Regions from separate parts of the Paenibacillus sp. E194 genome, predicted to be linked through region 2. Evidence: a T-box and tRNA genes for the amino acid it is inferred to sense, from the RefSeq annotation. Region 2 holds a T-box; the other holds one or more tRNA genes.
What was found. A T-box is a leader RNA that pairs with one kind of tRNA and senses whether it is charged. The one in region 2 lies ahead of argS (arginine--tRNA ligase), so its partner is inferred to be a tRNA-Arg.

Region 1 (6,997 bases), on a different contig from region 2:
CTGCTGCAGAGTCGCCGCCGCCGATGATTGTGTAACCAGCAGTTTCCGCACATGCTTCTGCTACTACACGCGTACCATGAGAGAACGGCTCGATTTCGAATACGCCCATAGGCCCGTTCCATACAACAAGCTTGGAATTCTTGATAACGTCAGCATAAATTTCACGAGTTTTTGGACCAATGTCAATGCCTTCCCATTCAGCAGGAATGCTGTCGATCGCTACCACTTGTGTGTTTGCATCTGCACTGAAGTCATCTGTAACTACGATATCTACTGGCAAGTAGAGGTTTTTGCCAAGTTCTTTGGCTTTCTCGATAAAACCTAAAGCAACATCAAGCTTCTCGTTGTCGACAAGCGACTTCCCGATTTCGTTGCCTTGTGCTTTGAAGAATGTGTATGTCAAGCCGCCACCGATCACGATATTGTCGGCGATTTCCAACATTTTGTTGATAACGTCGATTTTATCTTTAACCTTGGAACCACCTACGATTGCCGTAAATGGACGCTCAGGGTTTGTCAGCGCTTTGCTAAGTACATTCAATTCTTTCTCCATCAACAGACCGGACACGGCTGGCAAGTGATGTGCGATGCCTTCAGTGGATGCATGTGCACGGTGAGCCGCGCCGAACGCGTCGTTCACAAACAAGTCCGCAAGTTCTGCGAAGGCTTTAGCCAATTCTGGATCGTTCTTCTCTTCGCCTTTGTGGAAACGAACGTTTTCAAGCACGATAACGTCGCCGTTTTCCATTTTTGCAATTTCAGCTTTTACGTTTTCACCAATTGACTCGTCAAGCTTCTTAACGGGCTTACCAAGCAGTTCGCCAAGACGTACTGCTGCAGGTGTCAGACGCATGGAATCCACAACTTCGCCCTTCGGACGACCCATGTGGCTTGCCAAAATAACTTTCGCACCTTGTTCCACCAAATAGTTAATTGTCGGCAGCGTTTCGCGTACACGTGTATCATCCGTAATTGCACCATTCTCCAATGGCACGTTGAAATCGACACGTACAAATACGCGCTTACCCTTAACTTCTACATCACGCACACTTTTCTTGTTCATCCCCGTGTTCCTCCTATCGTCGATTACACCGGCACACGCCTCTCTCTGGTGTGTTGTTCGGTATGTTCTGTGTTCTTGTTCTGTATGGGTTCCATCTAAATCTTTCTTTCTCTCTATATATCGTATATCGTTCGTTAGTATGTTCTGTTTCTCTCTGTACTCTCTATCTCTGTATATCTAGAAAATCTGTGTCCGCACTGGTTCTCGATATGCTCTAGGCACTATAAGGATCAAAAGAGGAGGCCTGAACGGTCACTCCTCTTTGATTGTAAGTGCTATGCGATTACAGACCTTTTTTTGCGATGAAAGCTGCCAAGTCTACAACGCGGTTGGAGTAGCCCCACTCGTTGTCGTACCAGGATACAACTTTAACCATGTTGCCGCCAATTACCATCGTTGTCAAAGCATCGATAGTGGAGGAAGCTGGGTCGCCGTTGAAGTCGCTGGATACCAATGGCTCTTCGGAGTAGTTCAAGATGCCTTTCAATGGGCCTTCAGCTGCTTCTTTCAAAGCTGCGTTTACTTCTTCAACAGTAACGTCTTGCTTAAGTTCTACTACCAAGTCCGTAACGGATACGTTAGGAGTAGGAACACGCATGGACATACCGTTCAATTTGCCTTTCAATTCAGGCAATACAAGGGATACCGCTTTAGCAGCACCAGTTGTAGTAGGGATGATGTTTTGAGCTGCTGCACGAGCACGACGCAAGTCTTTGTGCGGCAAGTCAAGAACGTTTTGGTCGTTAGTGTATGAGTGAATTGTGTTCATCATACCTTTTTCGATACCGAATTTGTCGTTCAATACTTTAGCGAATGGCGCCAAGCAGTTTGTTGTGCAAGAAGCGTTGGAGATGATTGTATGGCTTGCAGCATCATACTTATCTTCGTTAACGCCCATAACGATTGTGATATCTTCGTTCGTAGCAGGTGCGGAGATGATAACTTTCTTCGCGCCGCCTTTCAAGTGCATTTCAGCTTTGTCTTTCGCTGTGAAGATACCAGTGGACTCAACAACGATTTCAACGCCGTTTGCGCCCCAAGGCAAGTTCTCAGGGTTACGCTCAGCGAATACTTTCACTTCGCGGCCGTTAACAACCAAAGCGCCCTCTTTAGCTTCTACAGTAGCTTCGAATTTGCCGTGAGTTGTGTCATATTTCAACAGGTGAGCCAGAGTGTTTACGTCTGTCAAATCGTTGATTGCAACGATTTCTACTTCTGAATTGTTCAATGCTGCGCGGAATACGTTACGTCCGATACGACCAAAGCCGTTAATACCAACTTTAACCATTGATGATTCCTCCCATTTCCTTCGCAATTTTTTTATATATCTCAAGACGGCCTGTAAGGCACATCGAGACCACAATGTTTCAATACTTCAACTGCTGCTGCTTCATCAATAACGAGAATGTCTTCGTGTCCTGCACGAAGCACTGCAGCAATCGATTCACCCTTGCTCTGACCTCCAGCAATGGCAATGACTACCTCCGTGCGAGAGATGTCCTCTAGGCGAAGGCCTAGTGTTAGCATCGTATGAACGACATGCCCGTCGCGGTCAAAATAATACCCGAATGCTTCTGCAAGCGCCCCTTCTTGGAGCAGCTGCTGGATCGTCTCTTCATCGGCACGGCGTCGCTTCGCCATGACGAGAGCCTCTCCGATGCCATGCACGACGATGCGTGCTTGGCGAATTACTCGTAAAATGTCCTGGATGTTCGGTTCCTGCTTAAGTGACTGGTACGCTTCCTCACTCAGCAAATCTGGCACATGCAAGAGCCGATACTGAGCGCCTACGCGCTTCGCCATCGTGGATGCGATTGTGTTTGCTTGATATTCCAAGCTCTCCCCAAGTCCCCCACGTGCAGGTACGAACCAATTTCCTTTCAACGGTGATGAACTCGTCAAATGATCTGCCATTGCAGCCAATGTGGAGCCGCCTGTCACCGCCACGACATCTTCCTTGTCCATTACGCTGCTGAGCGCTCTACAAGCCGCTTGCCCGAGTTCTTGCTTCACGGCAGGCGATACATCCGAATTGCCGGGTACGACAATGACCTGCTTCAAACCGAATGCTTGGCGGATACTCTCCTCCAGCTGGCGCATCCCGAGCAATTCGCCCATCACGGATTCCAGCTTCCGGACAAGTTGCCGGCCTTCATCAGTGATTCGCATACCCGTGTTATCCGAATCAATCAGGCCTTGCGCCTTCAATAAATCGGTCTCTGCACGGAGCACACGCTCGGTCATCTGCAATGACGTTGCCAGCGTTCTTCTCCCAATGGAGTCGGACAACATGATTTGATGCAGGATGGTGTAACGCTTCTTCAACAGTTCAATGAGTTCAGGTAGAAGTCGCTTCTGTATTTCTAACCACTCACGCATTCTCTCCACTCCTGCTTCCCATAAGCAACCGTTGGACTAAAAACGTCCCATCTCTACATTTTTTGTCCCACCACTATTCTACCGAATAACGCAGCAACTTGCAAGTATCCTGAACCCCTGATTTCGCGCCCAAAATCGTGAATTTTCTGCCTATAAACAACTTCTATAATAAGCAAGCAATATCGAAGTTATTCAATATCAGACAACATATCCAAAAGGGCATACGACATCCTATGATGTAATTAACCCAAAATGCGACAAGTTAATACATATTTCGCAAAAATTTTAGACATTCCTCAGTATAGACATTAATGAGGGACATCATGCCATGCTCATACCTGCGTTTACAAAAGTTTTGATCTCCCCTCAACATCCTGTTCGTTCTCCTCGTCCCTATTTAGTTTAGCCATCAACATTACTCACTTATATCGGGCAACGCCCACCTATTCGGCACCGTCTAAAAGAATTCAACCGTTCCCTCCTCAAAAGTTAAAACCTTAATTCAAGTTGGAGGAGACTCTTCGCTACGATGCCAATACCACTGTCTCTGTATCCCACTAATCAATAGGCAACTTCCAAACTCTCCATTTGAAGCAAATTATTCAAGGCTCTCACTTGACTTTGTAATACGCTTTCTTATATAATAAATTTTGCTCTTGTATGAATGCGCCCGTGGTCCAATGGATATGACGTAGGCCTCCGGAGCCTGAGATCAAGGTTCGATTCCTTGCGGGCGCGCCATTTACACTCCTGTCCTTATTTGGTACAGGATAAGAAGCTACGTTACGCATATATTTAGGTGAATAAGCACGGAAGTAACATCTTGAATTTTGCAGAAGCGAAACGATAGATGTTTTTTTCTCGACATAGTTTGACCATCTTTGACTTTTTGTATCAAGTCCTTTATATTGAATGTGTAATGATATTAGTTAGGAGGGGTTATCTTGAGTTATGTACCCGTAGTTGTTGAACAGACGAATCGTGGCGAAAGATCTTATGATATTTACTCTCGATTGTTGAAGGATCGCATCATCTTCCTCGGAACAGAAGTGAACGATCTTGTGGCGAATTCGATTATCGCCCAGCTGTTGTTCTTGGCTGCAGATGACCCGGAGAAGGATATTCATTTGTACATCAATAGCCCGGGCGGTTCGATCTCGGCCGGCATGGCCATATATGATACAATGCAGCACATCAAGCCAGACGTATCAACGATTTGCGTGGGCTTGGCAGCTTCCATGGGAGCGTTCCTGCTTAATGCAGGTGCCAAGGGCAAGCGTTTCGCCCTGCCGAACAGTGAAATTATGATTCATCAGCCGCTTGGCGGAGCACAAGGTCAAGCGTCCGATATCGAGATTCGCGCACGCCGCATCTTGAAGATGCGCGACACGTTGAACAAAATTTTGGCGGATCGCACAGGCCAACCACTTGAGCGCGTGGAGCGCGATACGGATCGCGACTACTTCATGTCTGCCCAAGAAGCGTTTGAGTACGGTCTGGTTGATAAGGTTCTTGGCAAAGAATAAGCGGTAAAGTGATACAGCCTCTCTCATGCAAATCATTTTGCATGTAGAGAGGCTGTTTTTATTGCTTATTTTCAACTGAAATGAATCACGAAAAGCAAGGTTTACTTAGGTAAGAATGATCGGCAAGGACTCGAAACCGAACATAAACTCACTCTGGATGCGCTTTAACGGCTTGGAATGATCACATTGGTAGTTCGGGAAACGATCGAGCATTGCATTCAACGCTATCCTCGCTTCCAGCCGTGCAAGTTGGGCCCCCAGGCAGAAGTGGATACCATGACCAAACGCTAAATGCGGGTTCGGCTGACGACGAATATGGAAGAGATCTGGCTGCTCGAACACAGACTCGTCATGATTCGCCGATCCAATCCACAACATGACGAACTGCCCTTCAGTTAACATCATGCCATCTACTTCCACATCCTTCTTCACACGGCGAAACATTAACTGTACCGGCGAGGTAAACCGCAGCACTTCTTCAATAGCGCCAGGCAGTAAAGAACGATCGGATCTAATATCGTCCCATGCGATGCGCTCACTGTCGAAACATACTAGAGCAGAAGAGAGCAAATTCGTTGTCGTTTCATTACCAGCCACAAGCAGCAAAATACAGAACCCAATGAGTTCATAAGGAGACAACGGCTCTCCGTCAGCCTTTGCATGCACAAGCCTAGTGATCAGATCATCCTGTGGATTACGGCGGCGTTCTTCTGCGATCGCCTCGAAATATACAGCCATCTCCTTTTGGCAATTGCTATTGCGGTCAATGTCACCACTCACCAATGCCTCCGACCATTCCCGGAACTGATCTCGATCGTGTACTGGTATGCCGAGTATTTCTGCGATTACAATAATCGGGAGCGGAACTGCGAAATCTTGAACCGCATCCATTCGTCCATTCCTTTCCACCTTATCTAGAAGCTCATTCGCCAATGCTTCAATTCGTGGAATCATCTTTTCAATGGATCTAGGTGTAAATGCTTGCGAAACTAATGTTCGAAGCTGGCTATGCTTCGGCGGATCGGTGCGGAGGATGCTGTATTCAATCGGCCGCTTGTCTTCGCTTCGCAATTCGGAGGAAAAATGATCGTTATCAGCAAATATGCTCTTAATATGATCGTATCGGTACGCATGCCAGAACGTTCCCCCCAGCAGCTGAGGACTCTCTGAACGCAACAAAGAGCTCTCTGACCATAACAGAGGACTCTCTGAACGCATGGTTTTGTAATGAGATAATGGCAACACTTCATGGTCTTGAATCCATTTTATCATTCAACCTCTCCCCTCCTTAACCGTGCAACATAGCTTCAGTCACAACCTCTTCCTCTATTTACAGGTGTTAGAATAATATCTTACATTAAAATAAATATATGTAAATTATGACCTACATAGACCTAGGCCTGTATGTACAAAAACAACTTCGGGTCGACCTGTTACAAACCGAAATTAATTCATTTAGCTTCAAAAAAAGGACCGCATCGCGCAAACGCCGATGCGGTCTATATATGTTCTAGGGGTAAACTGTAAACCATGAGAAAGATGAAACGGATCACCTTGTGCAACGGAAGACTCCGGTTGACCAAGGCCAGTAATCGCTGCCGGCAACCCTCCTTCGCAAGAACTCATCTGTCATTCGGTCCATTGTTAGAATACTAGAGTTACATTAAAGAAAACTGAACCGAACCTTAAAATAAGATAAAAAGCAATTCCCTCAATGGCAATACACCTATAATGTCCACCCTACAGAAATTGTTGTACACACCACGAAATCATTCCATTTCCGATTGGAATCGTTTACAATATGAATATTGCCGCTTTTTTTTCAATTTCCCGCTTTACAGATGAAGCGAAACGTATACAATAATTACAAATCATCAACATTTCTTCTCTATTAGATTGTCTTCTTACTTATTGCCAGATCCACTTCATAGCAAGATTACATCAAGAGACTACTAGGAGGCTTGTCAGGATGAGTTGGAACTATTTTCGGTCGAAGCTGCTATTACAGTACATATGGTCGTATATATTG
Region 2 (6,997 bases):
CAAGCAGGTTCAGCCCCGCTTCAAGCACTTGTGCCACGGCTGCGACGATACGCAATTTGTGGCGACGCTCGATCTCATTCTCTACGAGAATCTGCTCCTGATGGTAATAACGGTTGAACTGCTTGGCTGCATCAAGCAAATACCGAGCGAAGATGGACGGCTCATTGCTGGCCACCGCCATCTGAAGAGCTCGCTCATACTTGCTGAGAGACTTCAAGCAGACCCATGCTTCTTGACTTACTCCTCCTGCCGCAGTTGATTTCATGCTCGATTGTTCACCTGCGCTCTCGGCTGCATCCTTGCCAAGCGTCGCGGAATCCGCTGGACAATCAGAGTATGACGTCCATCCCCCTTTGACGAGCAAGCTCTTCGCTCTGACGAGTGTGAACTGTACATAAGGGCCGGTTTCGCCCTCATAGCGCAGCGCATCCTCCAAGTTGAAGTCAACAGACAACATACGACTGCTCTTCAGGTCACCGAAGATGATCGCACCAATCCCAACCTTCGATGCCACCTTGCCTTTCTCTTGCAGAGATGGATTCTTGTCTTCGATAATTTGCAGCGCGCGATTCTCTGCCTCATTCAATACCTCATCAAGGAAGATAACCTTGCCCTTGCGCGTAGACATCTTCTTCCCTTCAAATGTCATCAAGCCGAATGGGACATGAGTACATTCCTGTGCCCACTCATATCCCATCTTGCCAAGCACGGCGAATACCTGCTGAAAGTGCAGCTGCTGCTCCGCGCCAACTACATATATCAGCTTGTCAGCCTTCATGACTTCCTTACGATAGATCGCCGTTGCCAAATCACGTGTCGGGTAAATCGTTGTTCCGTTTGATTTCAATATCAAGCATGGCGGCATGCCCTCATCATCCAAACGAACGACCATAGCCCCATCACTTTCTTCGAGCAATTGAAGCTGCTGCAAATGAGCGACGACCGCATCCATCTTGTCATTGTAGAAGCTCTCGCCAAGAAAGTGATCGAAGTGAACGCCGAGTCGTTCGTACATGCGATTGAATTCAACCATACTTGCGTTAACGAAATACGTCCACAGCCGTACAGTCTCTGCATCGCCCGCCTCAAGCTTGCGGAACCATTCGCGCGCCTCGTCTTCCAGTCCCGGCTGCTGAGCCGCCTCCTCGTGGAATCTTACATACAGCTTCAAGCTCTCACGAATTGGATCTTGGCGCAGCGTGTCATCATCCCCCCACAGCTTATAAGCCGTAATCAGCTTGCCGAATTGGGTACCCCAATCCCCAAGGTGATTCACCTTCAACACCTCGTATCCTGCTGCTTCGTACAGGTGAGCGAGCGCATTTCCAATCATCGTAGAACGCAGATGACCGACACTGAACGGCTTCGCAATATTCGGGGACGACATATCAATAACGACACGCTGCCCCTCTCCGATCGACAGTCTGCCGAATAACGGCTCCTGCATGCGGGTAAGACAAGCCTCGCCATAGTAATCCTGATCAAAACATACATTCACATATCCGCCAGAGGCTTCCGCTCGCATCCGAATGTTATTGCTCTCTTGATTAATGCGTTCAGCAAGTTCCACCGCAATTTGCTGCGGAGAACGTCTCCACTGCTTCGCCAGTGTAAAGCAAGGGAACGCCAAGTCGCCGAGCTCGCTCTGCGGAGGTACTTCCAAGGCACGTTCGATGTCTGCCCTGTTCATGTTCAAAATAGGTTCTAGTACTTGCGCGGCAATTTCTTTTAGCATAAGTTCGTTCTCCTCCTGTTGTTGGTTACGATTCGCAACACGTTAAAAAGCCCCCGTCTACTAAGAGACGGAGGCTTGAATCCCCGTGGTACCACTCTACTTGACCCTACCCGGAAGCTTGTTGCTCCGAAAAGAGTCCACTCGATAAATAACGGCTGTCGCCGGGCTCCCCTACGTCCCATATGAGGCAGTTCACAGAGCCAACTCCCGGGTCCGCTTCCTCTTCATTCCGTATCGGCTTCCACCATCCCGATTCGCTGCAGCACGGATTGTGCAGAGTACTCTCCCGTTCATCGTTGTTGCGTCGATTTTCATTTTACACATTATATCCAGAACAATTAGGAAAAATCAACCTATCACATGCATCATTTTAGAAAAAATATATTCCTTACTATGCCATCCGAGTACATAACGTCATGACCAGTTGTGATTCACATCGAATACAAGTCTCATTCCGCTACCATCCGTCCAGCTTCGATTACCGCATTGTATACTTGCGATCCTCGGTTCCATTCAATTCGACCACAATATCTAGATAAGATTGCTCAATAAATTGGCACACAACCGGATAGATTTGGGGCTTGCCTGTTATATACCGGCGATCTGGCGTTCCATGATCACGTATTAACAATTCACTGATCACTCTCGCACTTCCAACACCAGTCTCCACATATTGCTTCACGGCCGCCTGTTCAGCAGCAGTAAGCCCATTCCCAGCATTACTAACTTCTTGAACCACAGCAGCAGGCTCGGGCTCCGTCCACGACCATAAGTCGAACTCCTCTAGAATCGGAGCAGGTGCAGGATCAGGAGCTGCGCTAGGCTCGCTTGTCTTCGGCGAAGGTGAAGCATTTCTCACCACAGGCTTGCGTCGCAGCATATTGATCTGCTTGTCCAACAAGGGCAGTCCAAGCGACAATTGCTGTTGTAGATGTTCAGGCAAATCTGCCACAGAATAGGCATCTGGAGCAGGTCGCCAATCGTTGGCTATTTTCAACAAAATCTCATCAAGCTCATAATCAATGGCCTCGAATCCCTTCTTAATCGTCGCCACGATTGCAGCATCAATCCCTAAGTGCTCCTTCAAGTGCTCAATGCCGAATTTTTTGATCTCGCCTGTTTTCCGGTTTTTCACCTCATGCTGATATCGAAGAGAACGGCCGCATTCGCATCTTAGCTCTGGACTTATCGTCCCCGCATCTTTATACCCCGTATAAATCCAATCATCTAACAGCGCCTCGATGTCCTCTGGTGCCGCATGATCTGGAACATGATGCCCCTTCTCCTTCGCCATCGCATTGGCGAACGCCGTACGGCGAGAGCGAACGAGATAGTTATTCAGGAACTCACGTTGGTTGTCATTGAGCTGCGATAACATCTCATCCCGTTCCTGGATAGTTAATATCATATCTTCTCCTCCTCGCGCTTTGCTCCATTACTGTCTATTGTACAGGAAGTACAGCATGGAAGTGAAGGCATGCCTTACATGAAGAAGCCGCCCTCGCGCAGGCAGTCAATCACTCCCCCGCTGGGCGGCAACCTATTGTAGGCACATCGATAAGAACGGCGATCCCTAAGAAGCGAAGCTAAATGAAGAATATTTATTCTTAATCAATGGCATTTTACGATCGGATCTGGACTTGCCATTATGAAGCATCAATTCGTTCCTGCGGCGCTTGAAAGCATTTCTTGCATACCTTAATCTGTACGCCATTCCCTCTTGTCCGATTATACAGCAGCTTAATGCGAGTGCTGGCGCAGACCGGACATGTACCTCGGCCACGTGAAGGCAGATTCCATAATGATTTACCGCGTTTGTTCTTCGCCATTCTATCCCCTCATTTCCTGTCAATTCATTCGTTCTCCTACCCTTATGTATGAATGAGGGGAAATATGACTGTATGATTCAGCTTCAGCATTACTATTAAATCCCAATAACTCACAATACATGATAAACACATTCCTTCACCGCTTTCGCTTCAACTCATGGTATGATGGAGATAAGTACTTCGGTATGAACATGAAAGAAGAAAAGGAGAATGATTATGGCAATTCGCATTCTTACCGACAGCGCTGTTGACCTCCCTCAATCTGTCATTGACGAGTTGGGGATTACTGTCATGCCGCTAATCGTTACTATAGACAATGAACAATATGAGGACGGAGTAACAATTACGCCGAAAGCCATGCTCGATGGCATGCGCGAAGGCAATGTATATAAGACTTCTCAACTCTCGATGGAGGTATTGCAGACAACCTTCCAATCGATTGCCGAAGCGAACGATGAAGCTATCTATATTGCGTTCTCGTCTGAACTATCAGGAACGTATGCCTCTTCCCGCATTATGCATGATATGGTACAAGATGACTTCCCGTCCTTCACTTGCAGTATTATCGATTCCAAATGCGCTTCACTCGGGTTTGGCCTTGTTGTTAGACAGGCTGCGCTCTGGGCGCGTGAGGGATTGCCTAGGGAAGAGATTATCACACGCACACAATCCCTTGCCCGGCAAATGGAGCATGTGTTCACGGTCGATGACCTGCAATATTTGTATCGCGGCGGACGTGTCAGCAAGTCATCAGCCATCATTGGCGGACTGCTCAATATTAAGCCCGTGCTTCATGTTGAGGATGGAAAACTCATTCCAGTCGATAAAGTAAGAGGCAGAAAGAAATCCATTCAGCGTCTTGTCGAACTGATGGAGGAGCGAGCGAATCTCGATGATAAGCAGCAGGTCATCGGCATCGCCCATGGTGATGACGCAGAAGCGATGGAGCAGTTGAAGTCGATGATTACTGAACGCTTCGGGATGACGAACTTCCTGATTAGTTCCATTGGTTGCGCAGTTGGCGCTCATTCAGGCCCAGGAACATTAGCGCTCTTCTTCCCGAATAAATCCTATTCCGCATAAAAGTTTCAACATGGCTGCCCTGGAATTGAAGATGCAGGAGACGAATCCACTCGCTCCTTGAACAGTAAGATGCCCGCACAATCGGCGCTAACCGATCGTGCGGGCATCTGCTTCTTATGTCAGCTTCTGGACTATTGTTACGTCCATTTCGCCAATTGGCCCTCTATCGTATCCAATGTAACCTTGGATTTCTGGAATAATGTAGATGGCACGCTCGCATTATATTTCACGATTTTCTGATTCACATCGGACATCGCGGCCGCTACGTTGGTTTGGGGCTGATCCTTGCTCAGCTTCATAATACGCTGCAGTTCATCTCTAATCTCATGCTGAAGCGCAAGCCAGGAAGGAACAACATTCGCGTTGTGCAGCACCCCGTTCAACGGGTCTCCACCTCGCACCTCTAGCGGCTTGCCCTTGCCAGGCAAATCATCCAATCCACCCTTCTTCTCATATTGAGTAAAGACATCATCCAACCAATTGCTCATCATTCGTTCAGTTGCAATTGTTTGCGGTGCATCCTCTGCGATTTCCGATTTAATCGGCTTAACCTCTGCTGACTGCTTGCTTTCCTTTCGGAACCAACCCATTTCGATCCCCCCAATCACATGAATAACATAATTATCCATTCCGTTTCACAATTTTGTCTAGTATGCACCATCCTTTAAATGTGACAATTTCGTGCGAGATACATTGTGCACCCAATTCCGGCATAGCAAAAAACCCATTGGAATTCATCCAATGGGCCGTCACTATTGGTTATTGTCAGACTAGCTTGTTAAGAGCCTAAGAGGCTACTGAATGTTCGGTTTCTTCCTCGCTCTGCGTTCCATCAGATTGCTGCTTCGTACCGTTGAACAGCAGGTTCATTACCAGCGCGGTAAAGGTTCCTGCTACGATTCCGTTATCCGTTAAGATTCGAACTGTTGACGGCAGGCTCGCGAACAATTGAGGCACTACCGTTACACCAAGTCCCATCCCTACCGAGCAGGCAATAATGAGCAGGTTCTCGTGACGATTCATATCAACTTGAGAGCCGAGCATCCGCAGACCGCTCGACACAACCATACCGAACATGGCAACCATGGCGCCGCCGAGCACTGAACTCGGAATTAAAGTCGTTAATGCGGCAATTTTCGGTACTAGTCCAAGCAGCATCAGCAATCCACCCGCGACCACGATCACATCACGTGTTTTCACACGGCTCATTTGTATAAGCCCGACATTTTGGGAATATGTCGTATACGGGAATGCATTGAAGATACCGCCAATCGTTATGGCTAGACCCTCTGCCCGATAGCCGCGTGCCAGATCCTTCGAATCCACGTCCCGGTCTATAATTTTGCCTAGAGCCATGAACACGCCTGTGGATTCAGCAATGCCGACCATTGCTACAATAATCATAGTCAGGATAGCCGTCATATTAAATTTCGGAACGCCGAAATAAAAAGGCTGTACTGCATGGAACCAGGATGCCTCCGCTACGGGAGTGAAATCAACCTGACCCATGAGAGCTGCGATCGTTGTGCCGATGACAAGCCCTAATAAGATCGATACCGCACGGATAAATCCGGCGGACAGCTTGTTCATAATAACGATAAATATGAGTACACCGAAGCCAAGCAGCAAGTTCGTTGGACTGCCGAAGTCCGGATTGCCTTGGCCTCCTCCTAAATCCGTGAATGCAACAGGAATTAGCGTTACACCGATAATCGTTACAACAGAGCCCGTTACGACAGGCGGAAATAGACGAATTAACTTGCCGAATAAGCCCCCGAACAAGATGACGAATATACCCATCGCAATGATGGCTCCGTAAATATACGAAATGCCAAAATCCTTCCCGATTGCGATCATGGGCGTAACGGCTTGGAATGCACAGCCTAACACGACAGGCATTCCGATGCCGAACCACCGATTCGCAAACACTTGCAGCAGCGTGGCGATCCCACACATAAATAAATCAATGGCAACCAAGTACGTAATTTGCTCTTGATTGAATCCTAAATTGCCGCCCACGATGAGCGGAACGATAACCGCTCCGGCATACATAGCGAGCACATGCTGCAAGCCAAGCGAGAAGGTTTGCAGCGGATGCCGATTTTTCACAAAGATACGGTTATCGAAGCGGCTCATTGCTGCACCGCTTCCGATGTCGTTTCCGCAGCTTCATTCACGAATGTTACACCCTCATTTGACAGAGAAGCAATACGAGCTAAGGATTCAACACGGTATCCTGCATCGAGCAGCATTTGGCGTCCCGGTTGGAACGACTTCTCAATAACGATGCCAAAACCAGCTACACTAGCTCCTACCTGTTCCACAATGCGAGCCAGGCCAGAAGCCGCTT

Region 1: it has a tRNA-Arg gene. The T-box ahead of argS (arginine--tRNA ligase) is inferred to sense a tRNA for this amino acid. The anticodon was not compared.

Annotation. Positions count from the first base shown of each region.
Region 1 covers NZ_JMDX01000028.1:16,159-23,155, forward strand. The annotation lists gene AZ66_RS06065 (phosphoglycerate kinase) at 1-1,063, opposite strand, end outside; gene gap (type I glyceraldehyde-3-phosphate dehydrogenase) at 1,347-2,351, opposite strand; gene AZ66_RS06075 (sugar-binding transcriptional regulator) at 2,393-3,442, opposite strand; tRNA gene AZ66_RS06080 (tRNA-Arg) at 4,109-4,183, shown strand; gene clpP (ATP-dependent Clp endopeptidase proteolytic subunit ClpP) at 4,387-4,968, shown strand; gene AZ66_RS06090 (cytochrome P450) at 5,074-6,240, opposite strand; gene AZ66_RS06095 (helix-turn-helix domain-containing protein) at 6,938-6,997, shown strand, end outside.
Region 2 covers NZ_JMDX01000182.1:5,096-12,092, reverse strand. The annotation lists gene argS (arginine--tRNA ligase) at 1-1,735, opposite strand, end outside; T-box leader at 1,796-2,038, opposite strand; gene AZ66_RS21010 (DUF3895 domain-containing protein) at 2,214-3,143, opposite strand; gene AZ66_RS21005 (hypothetical protein) at 3,382-3,564, opposite strand; gene AZ66_RS21000 (DegV family protein) at 3,781-4,647, shown strand; gene AZ66_RS20995 (J-domain-containing protein) at 4,785-5,237, opposite strand; gene AZ66_RS20990 (nucleobase:cation symporter-2 family protein) at 5,434-6,783, opposite strand; gene AZ66_RS20985 (xanthine phosphoribosyltransferase) at 6,780-6,997, opposite strand, start outside.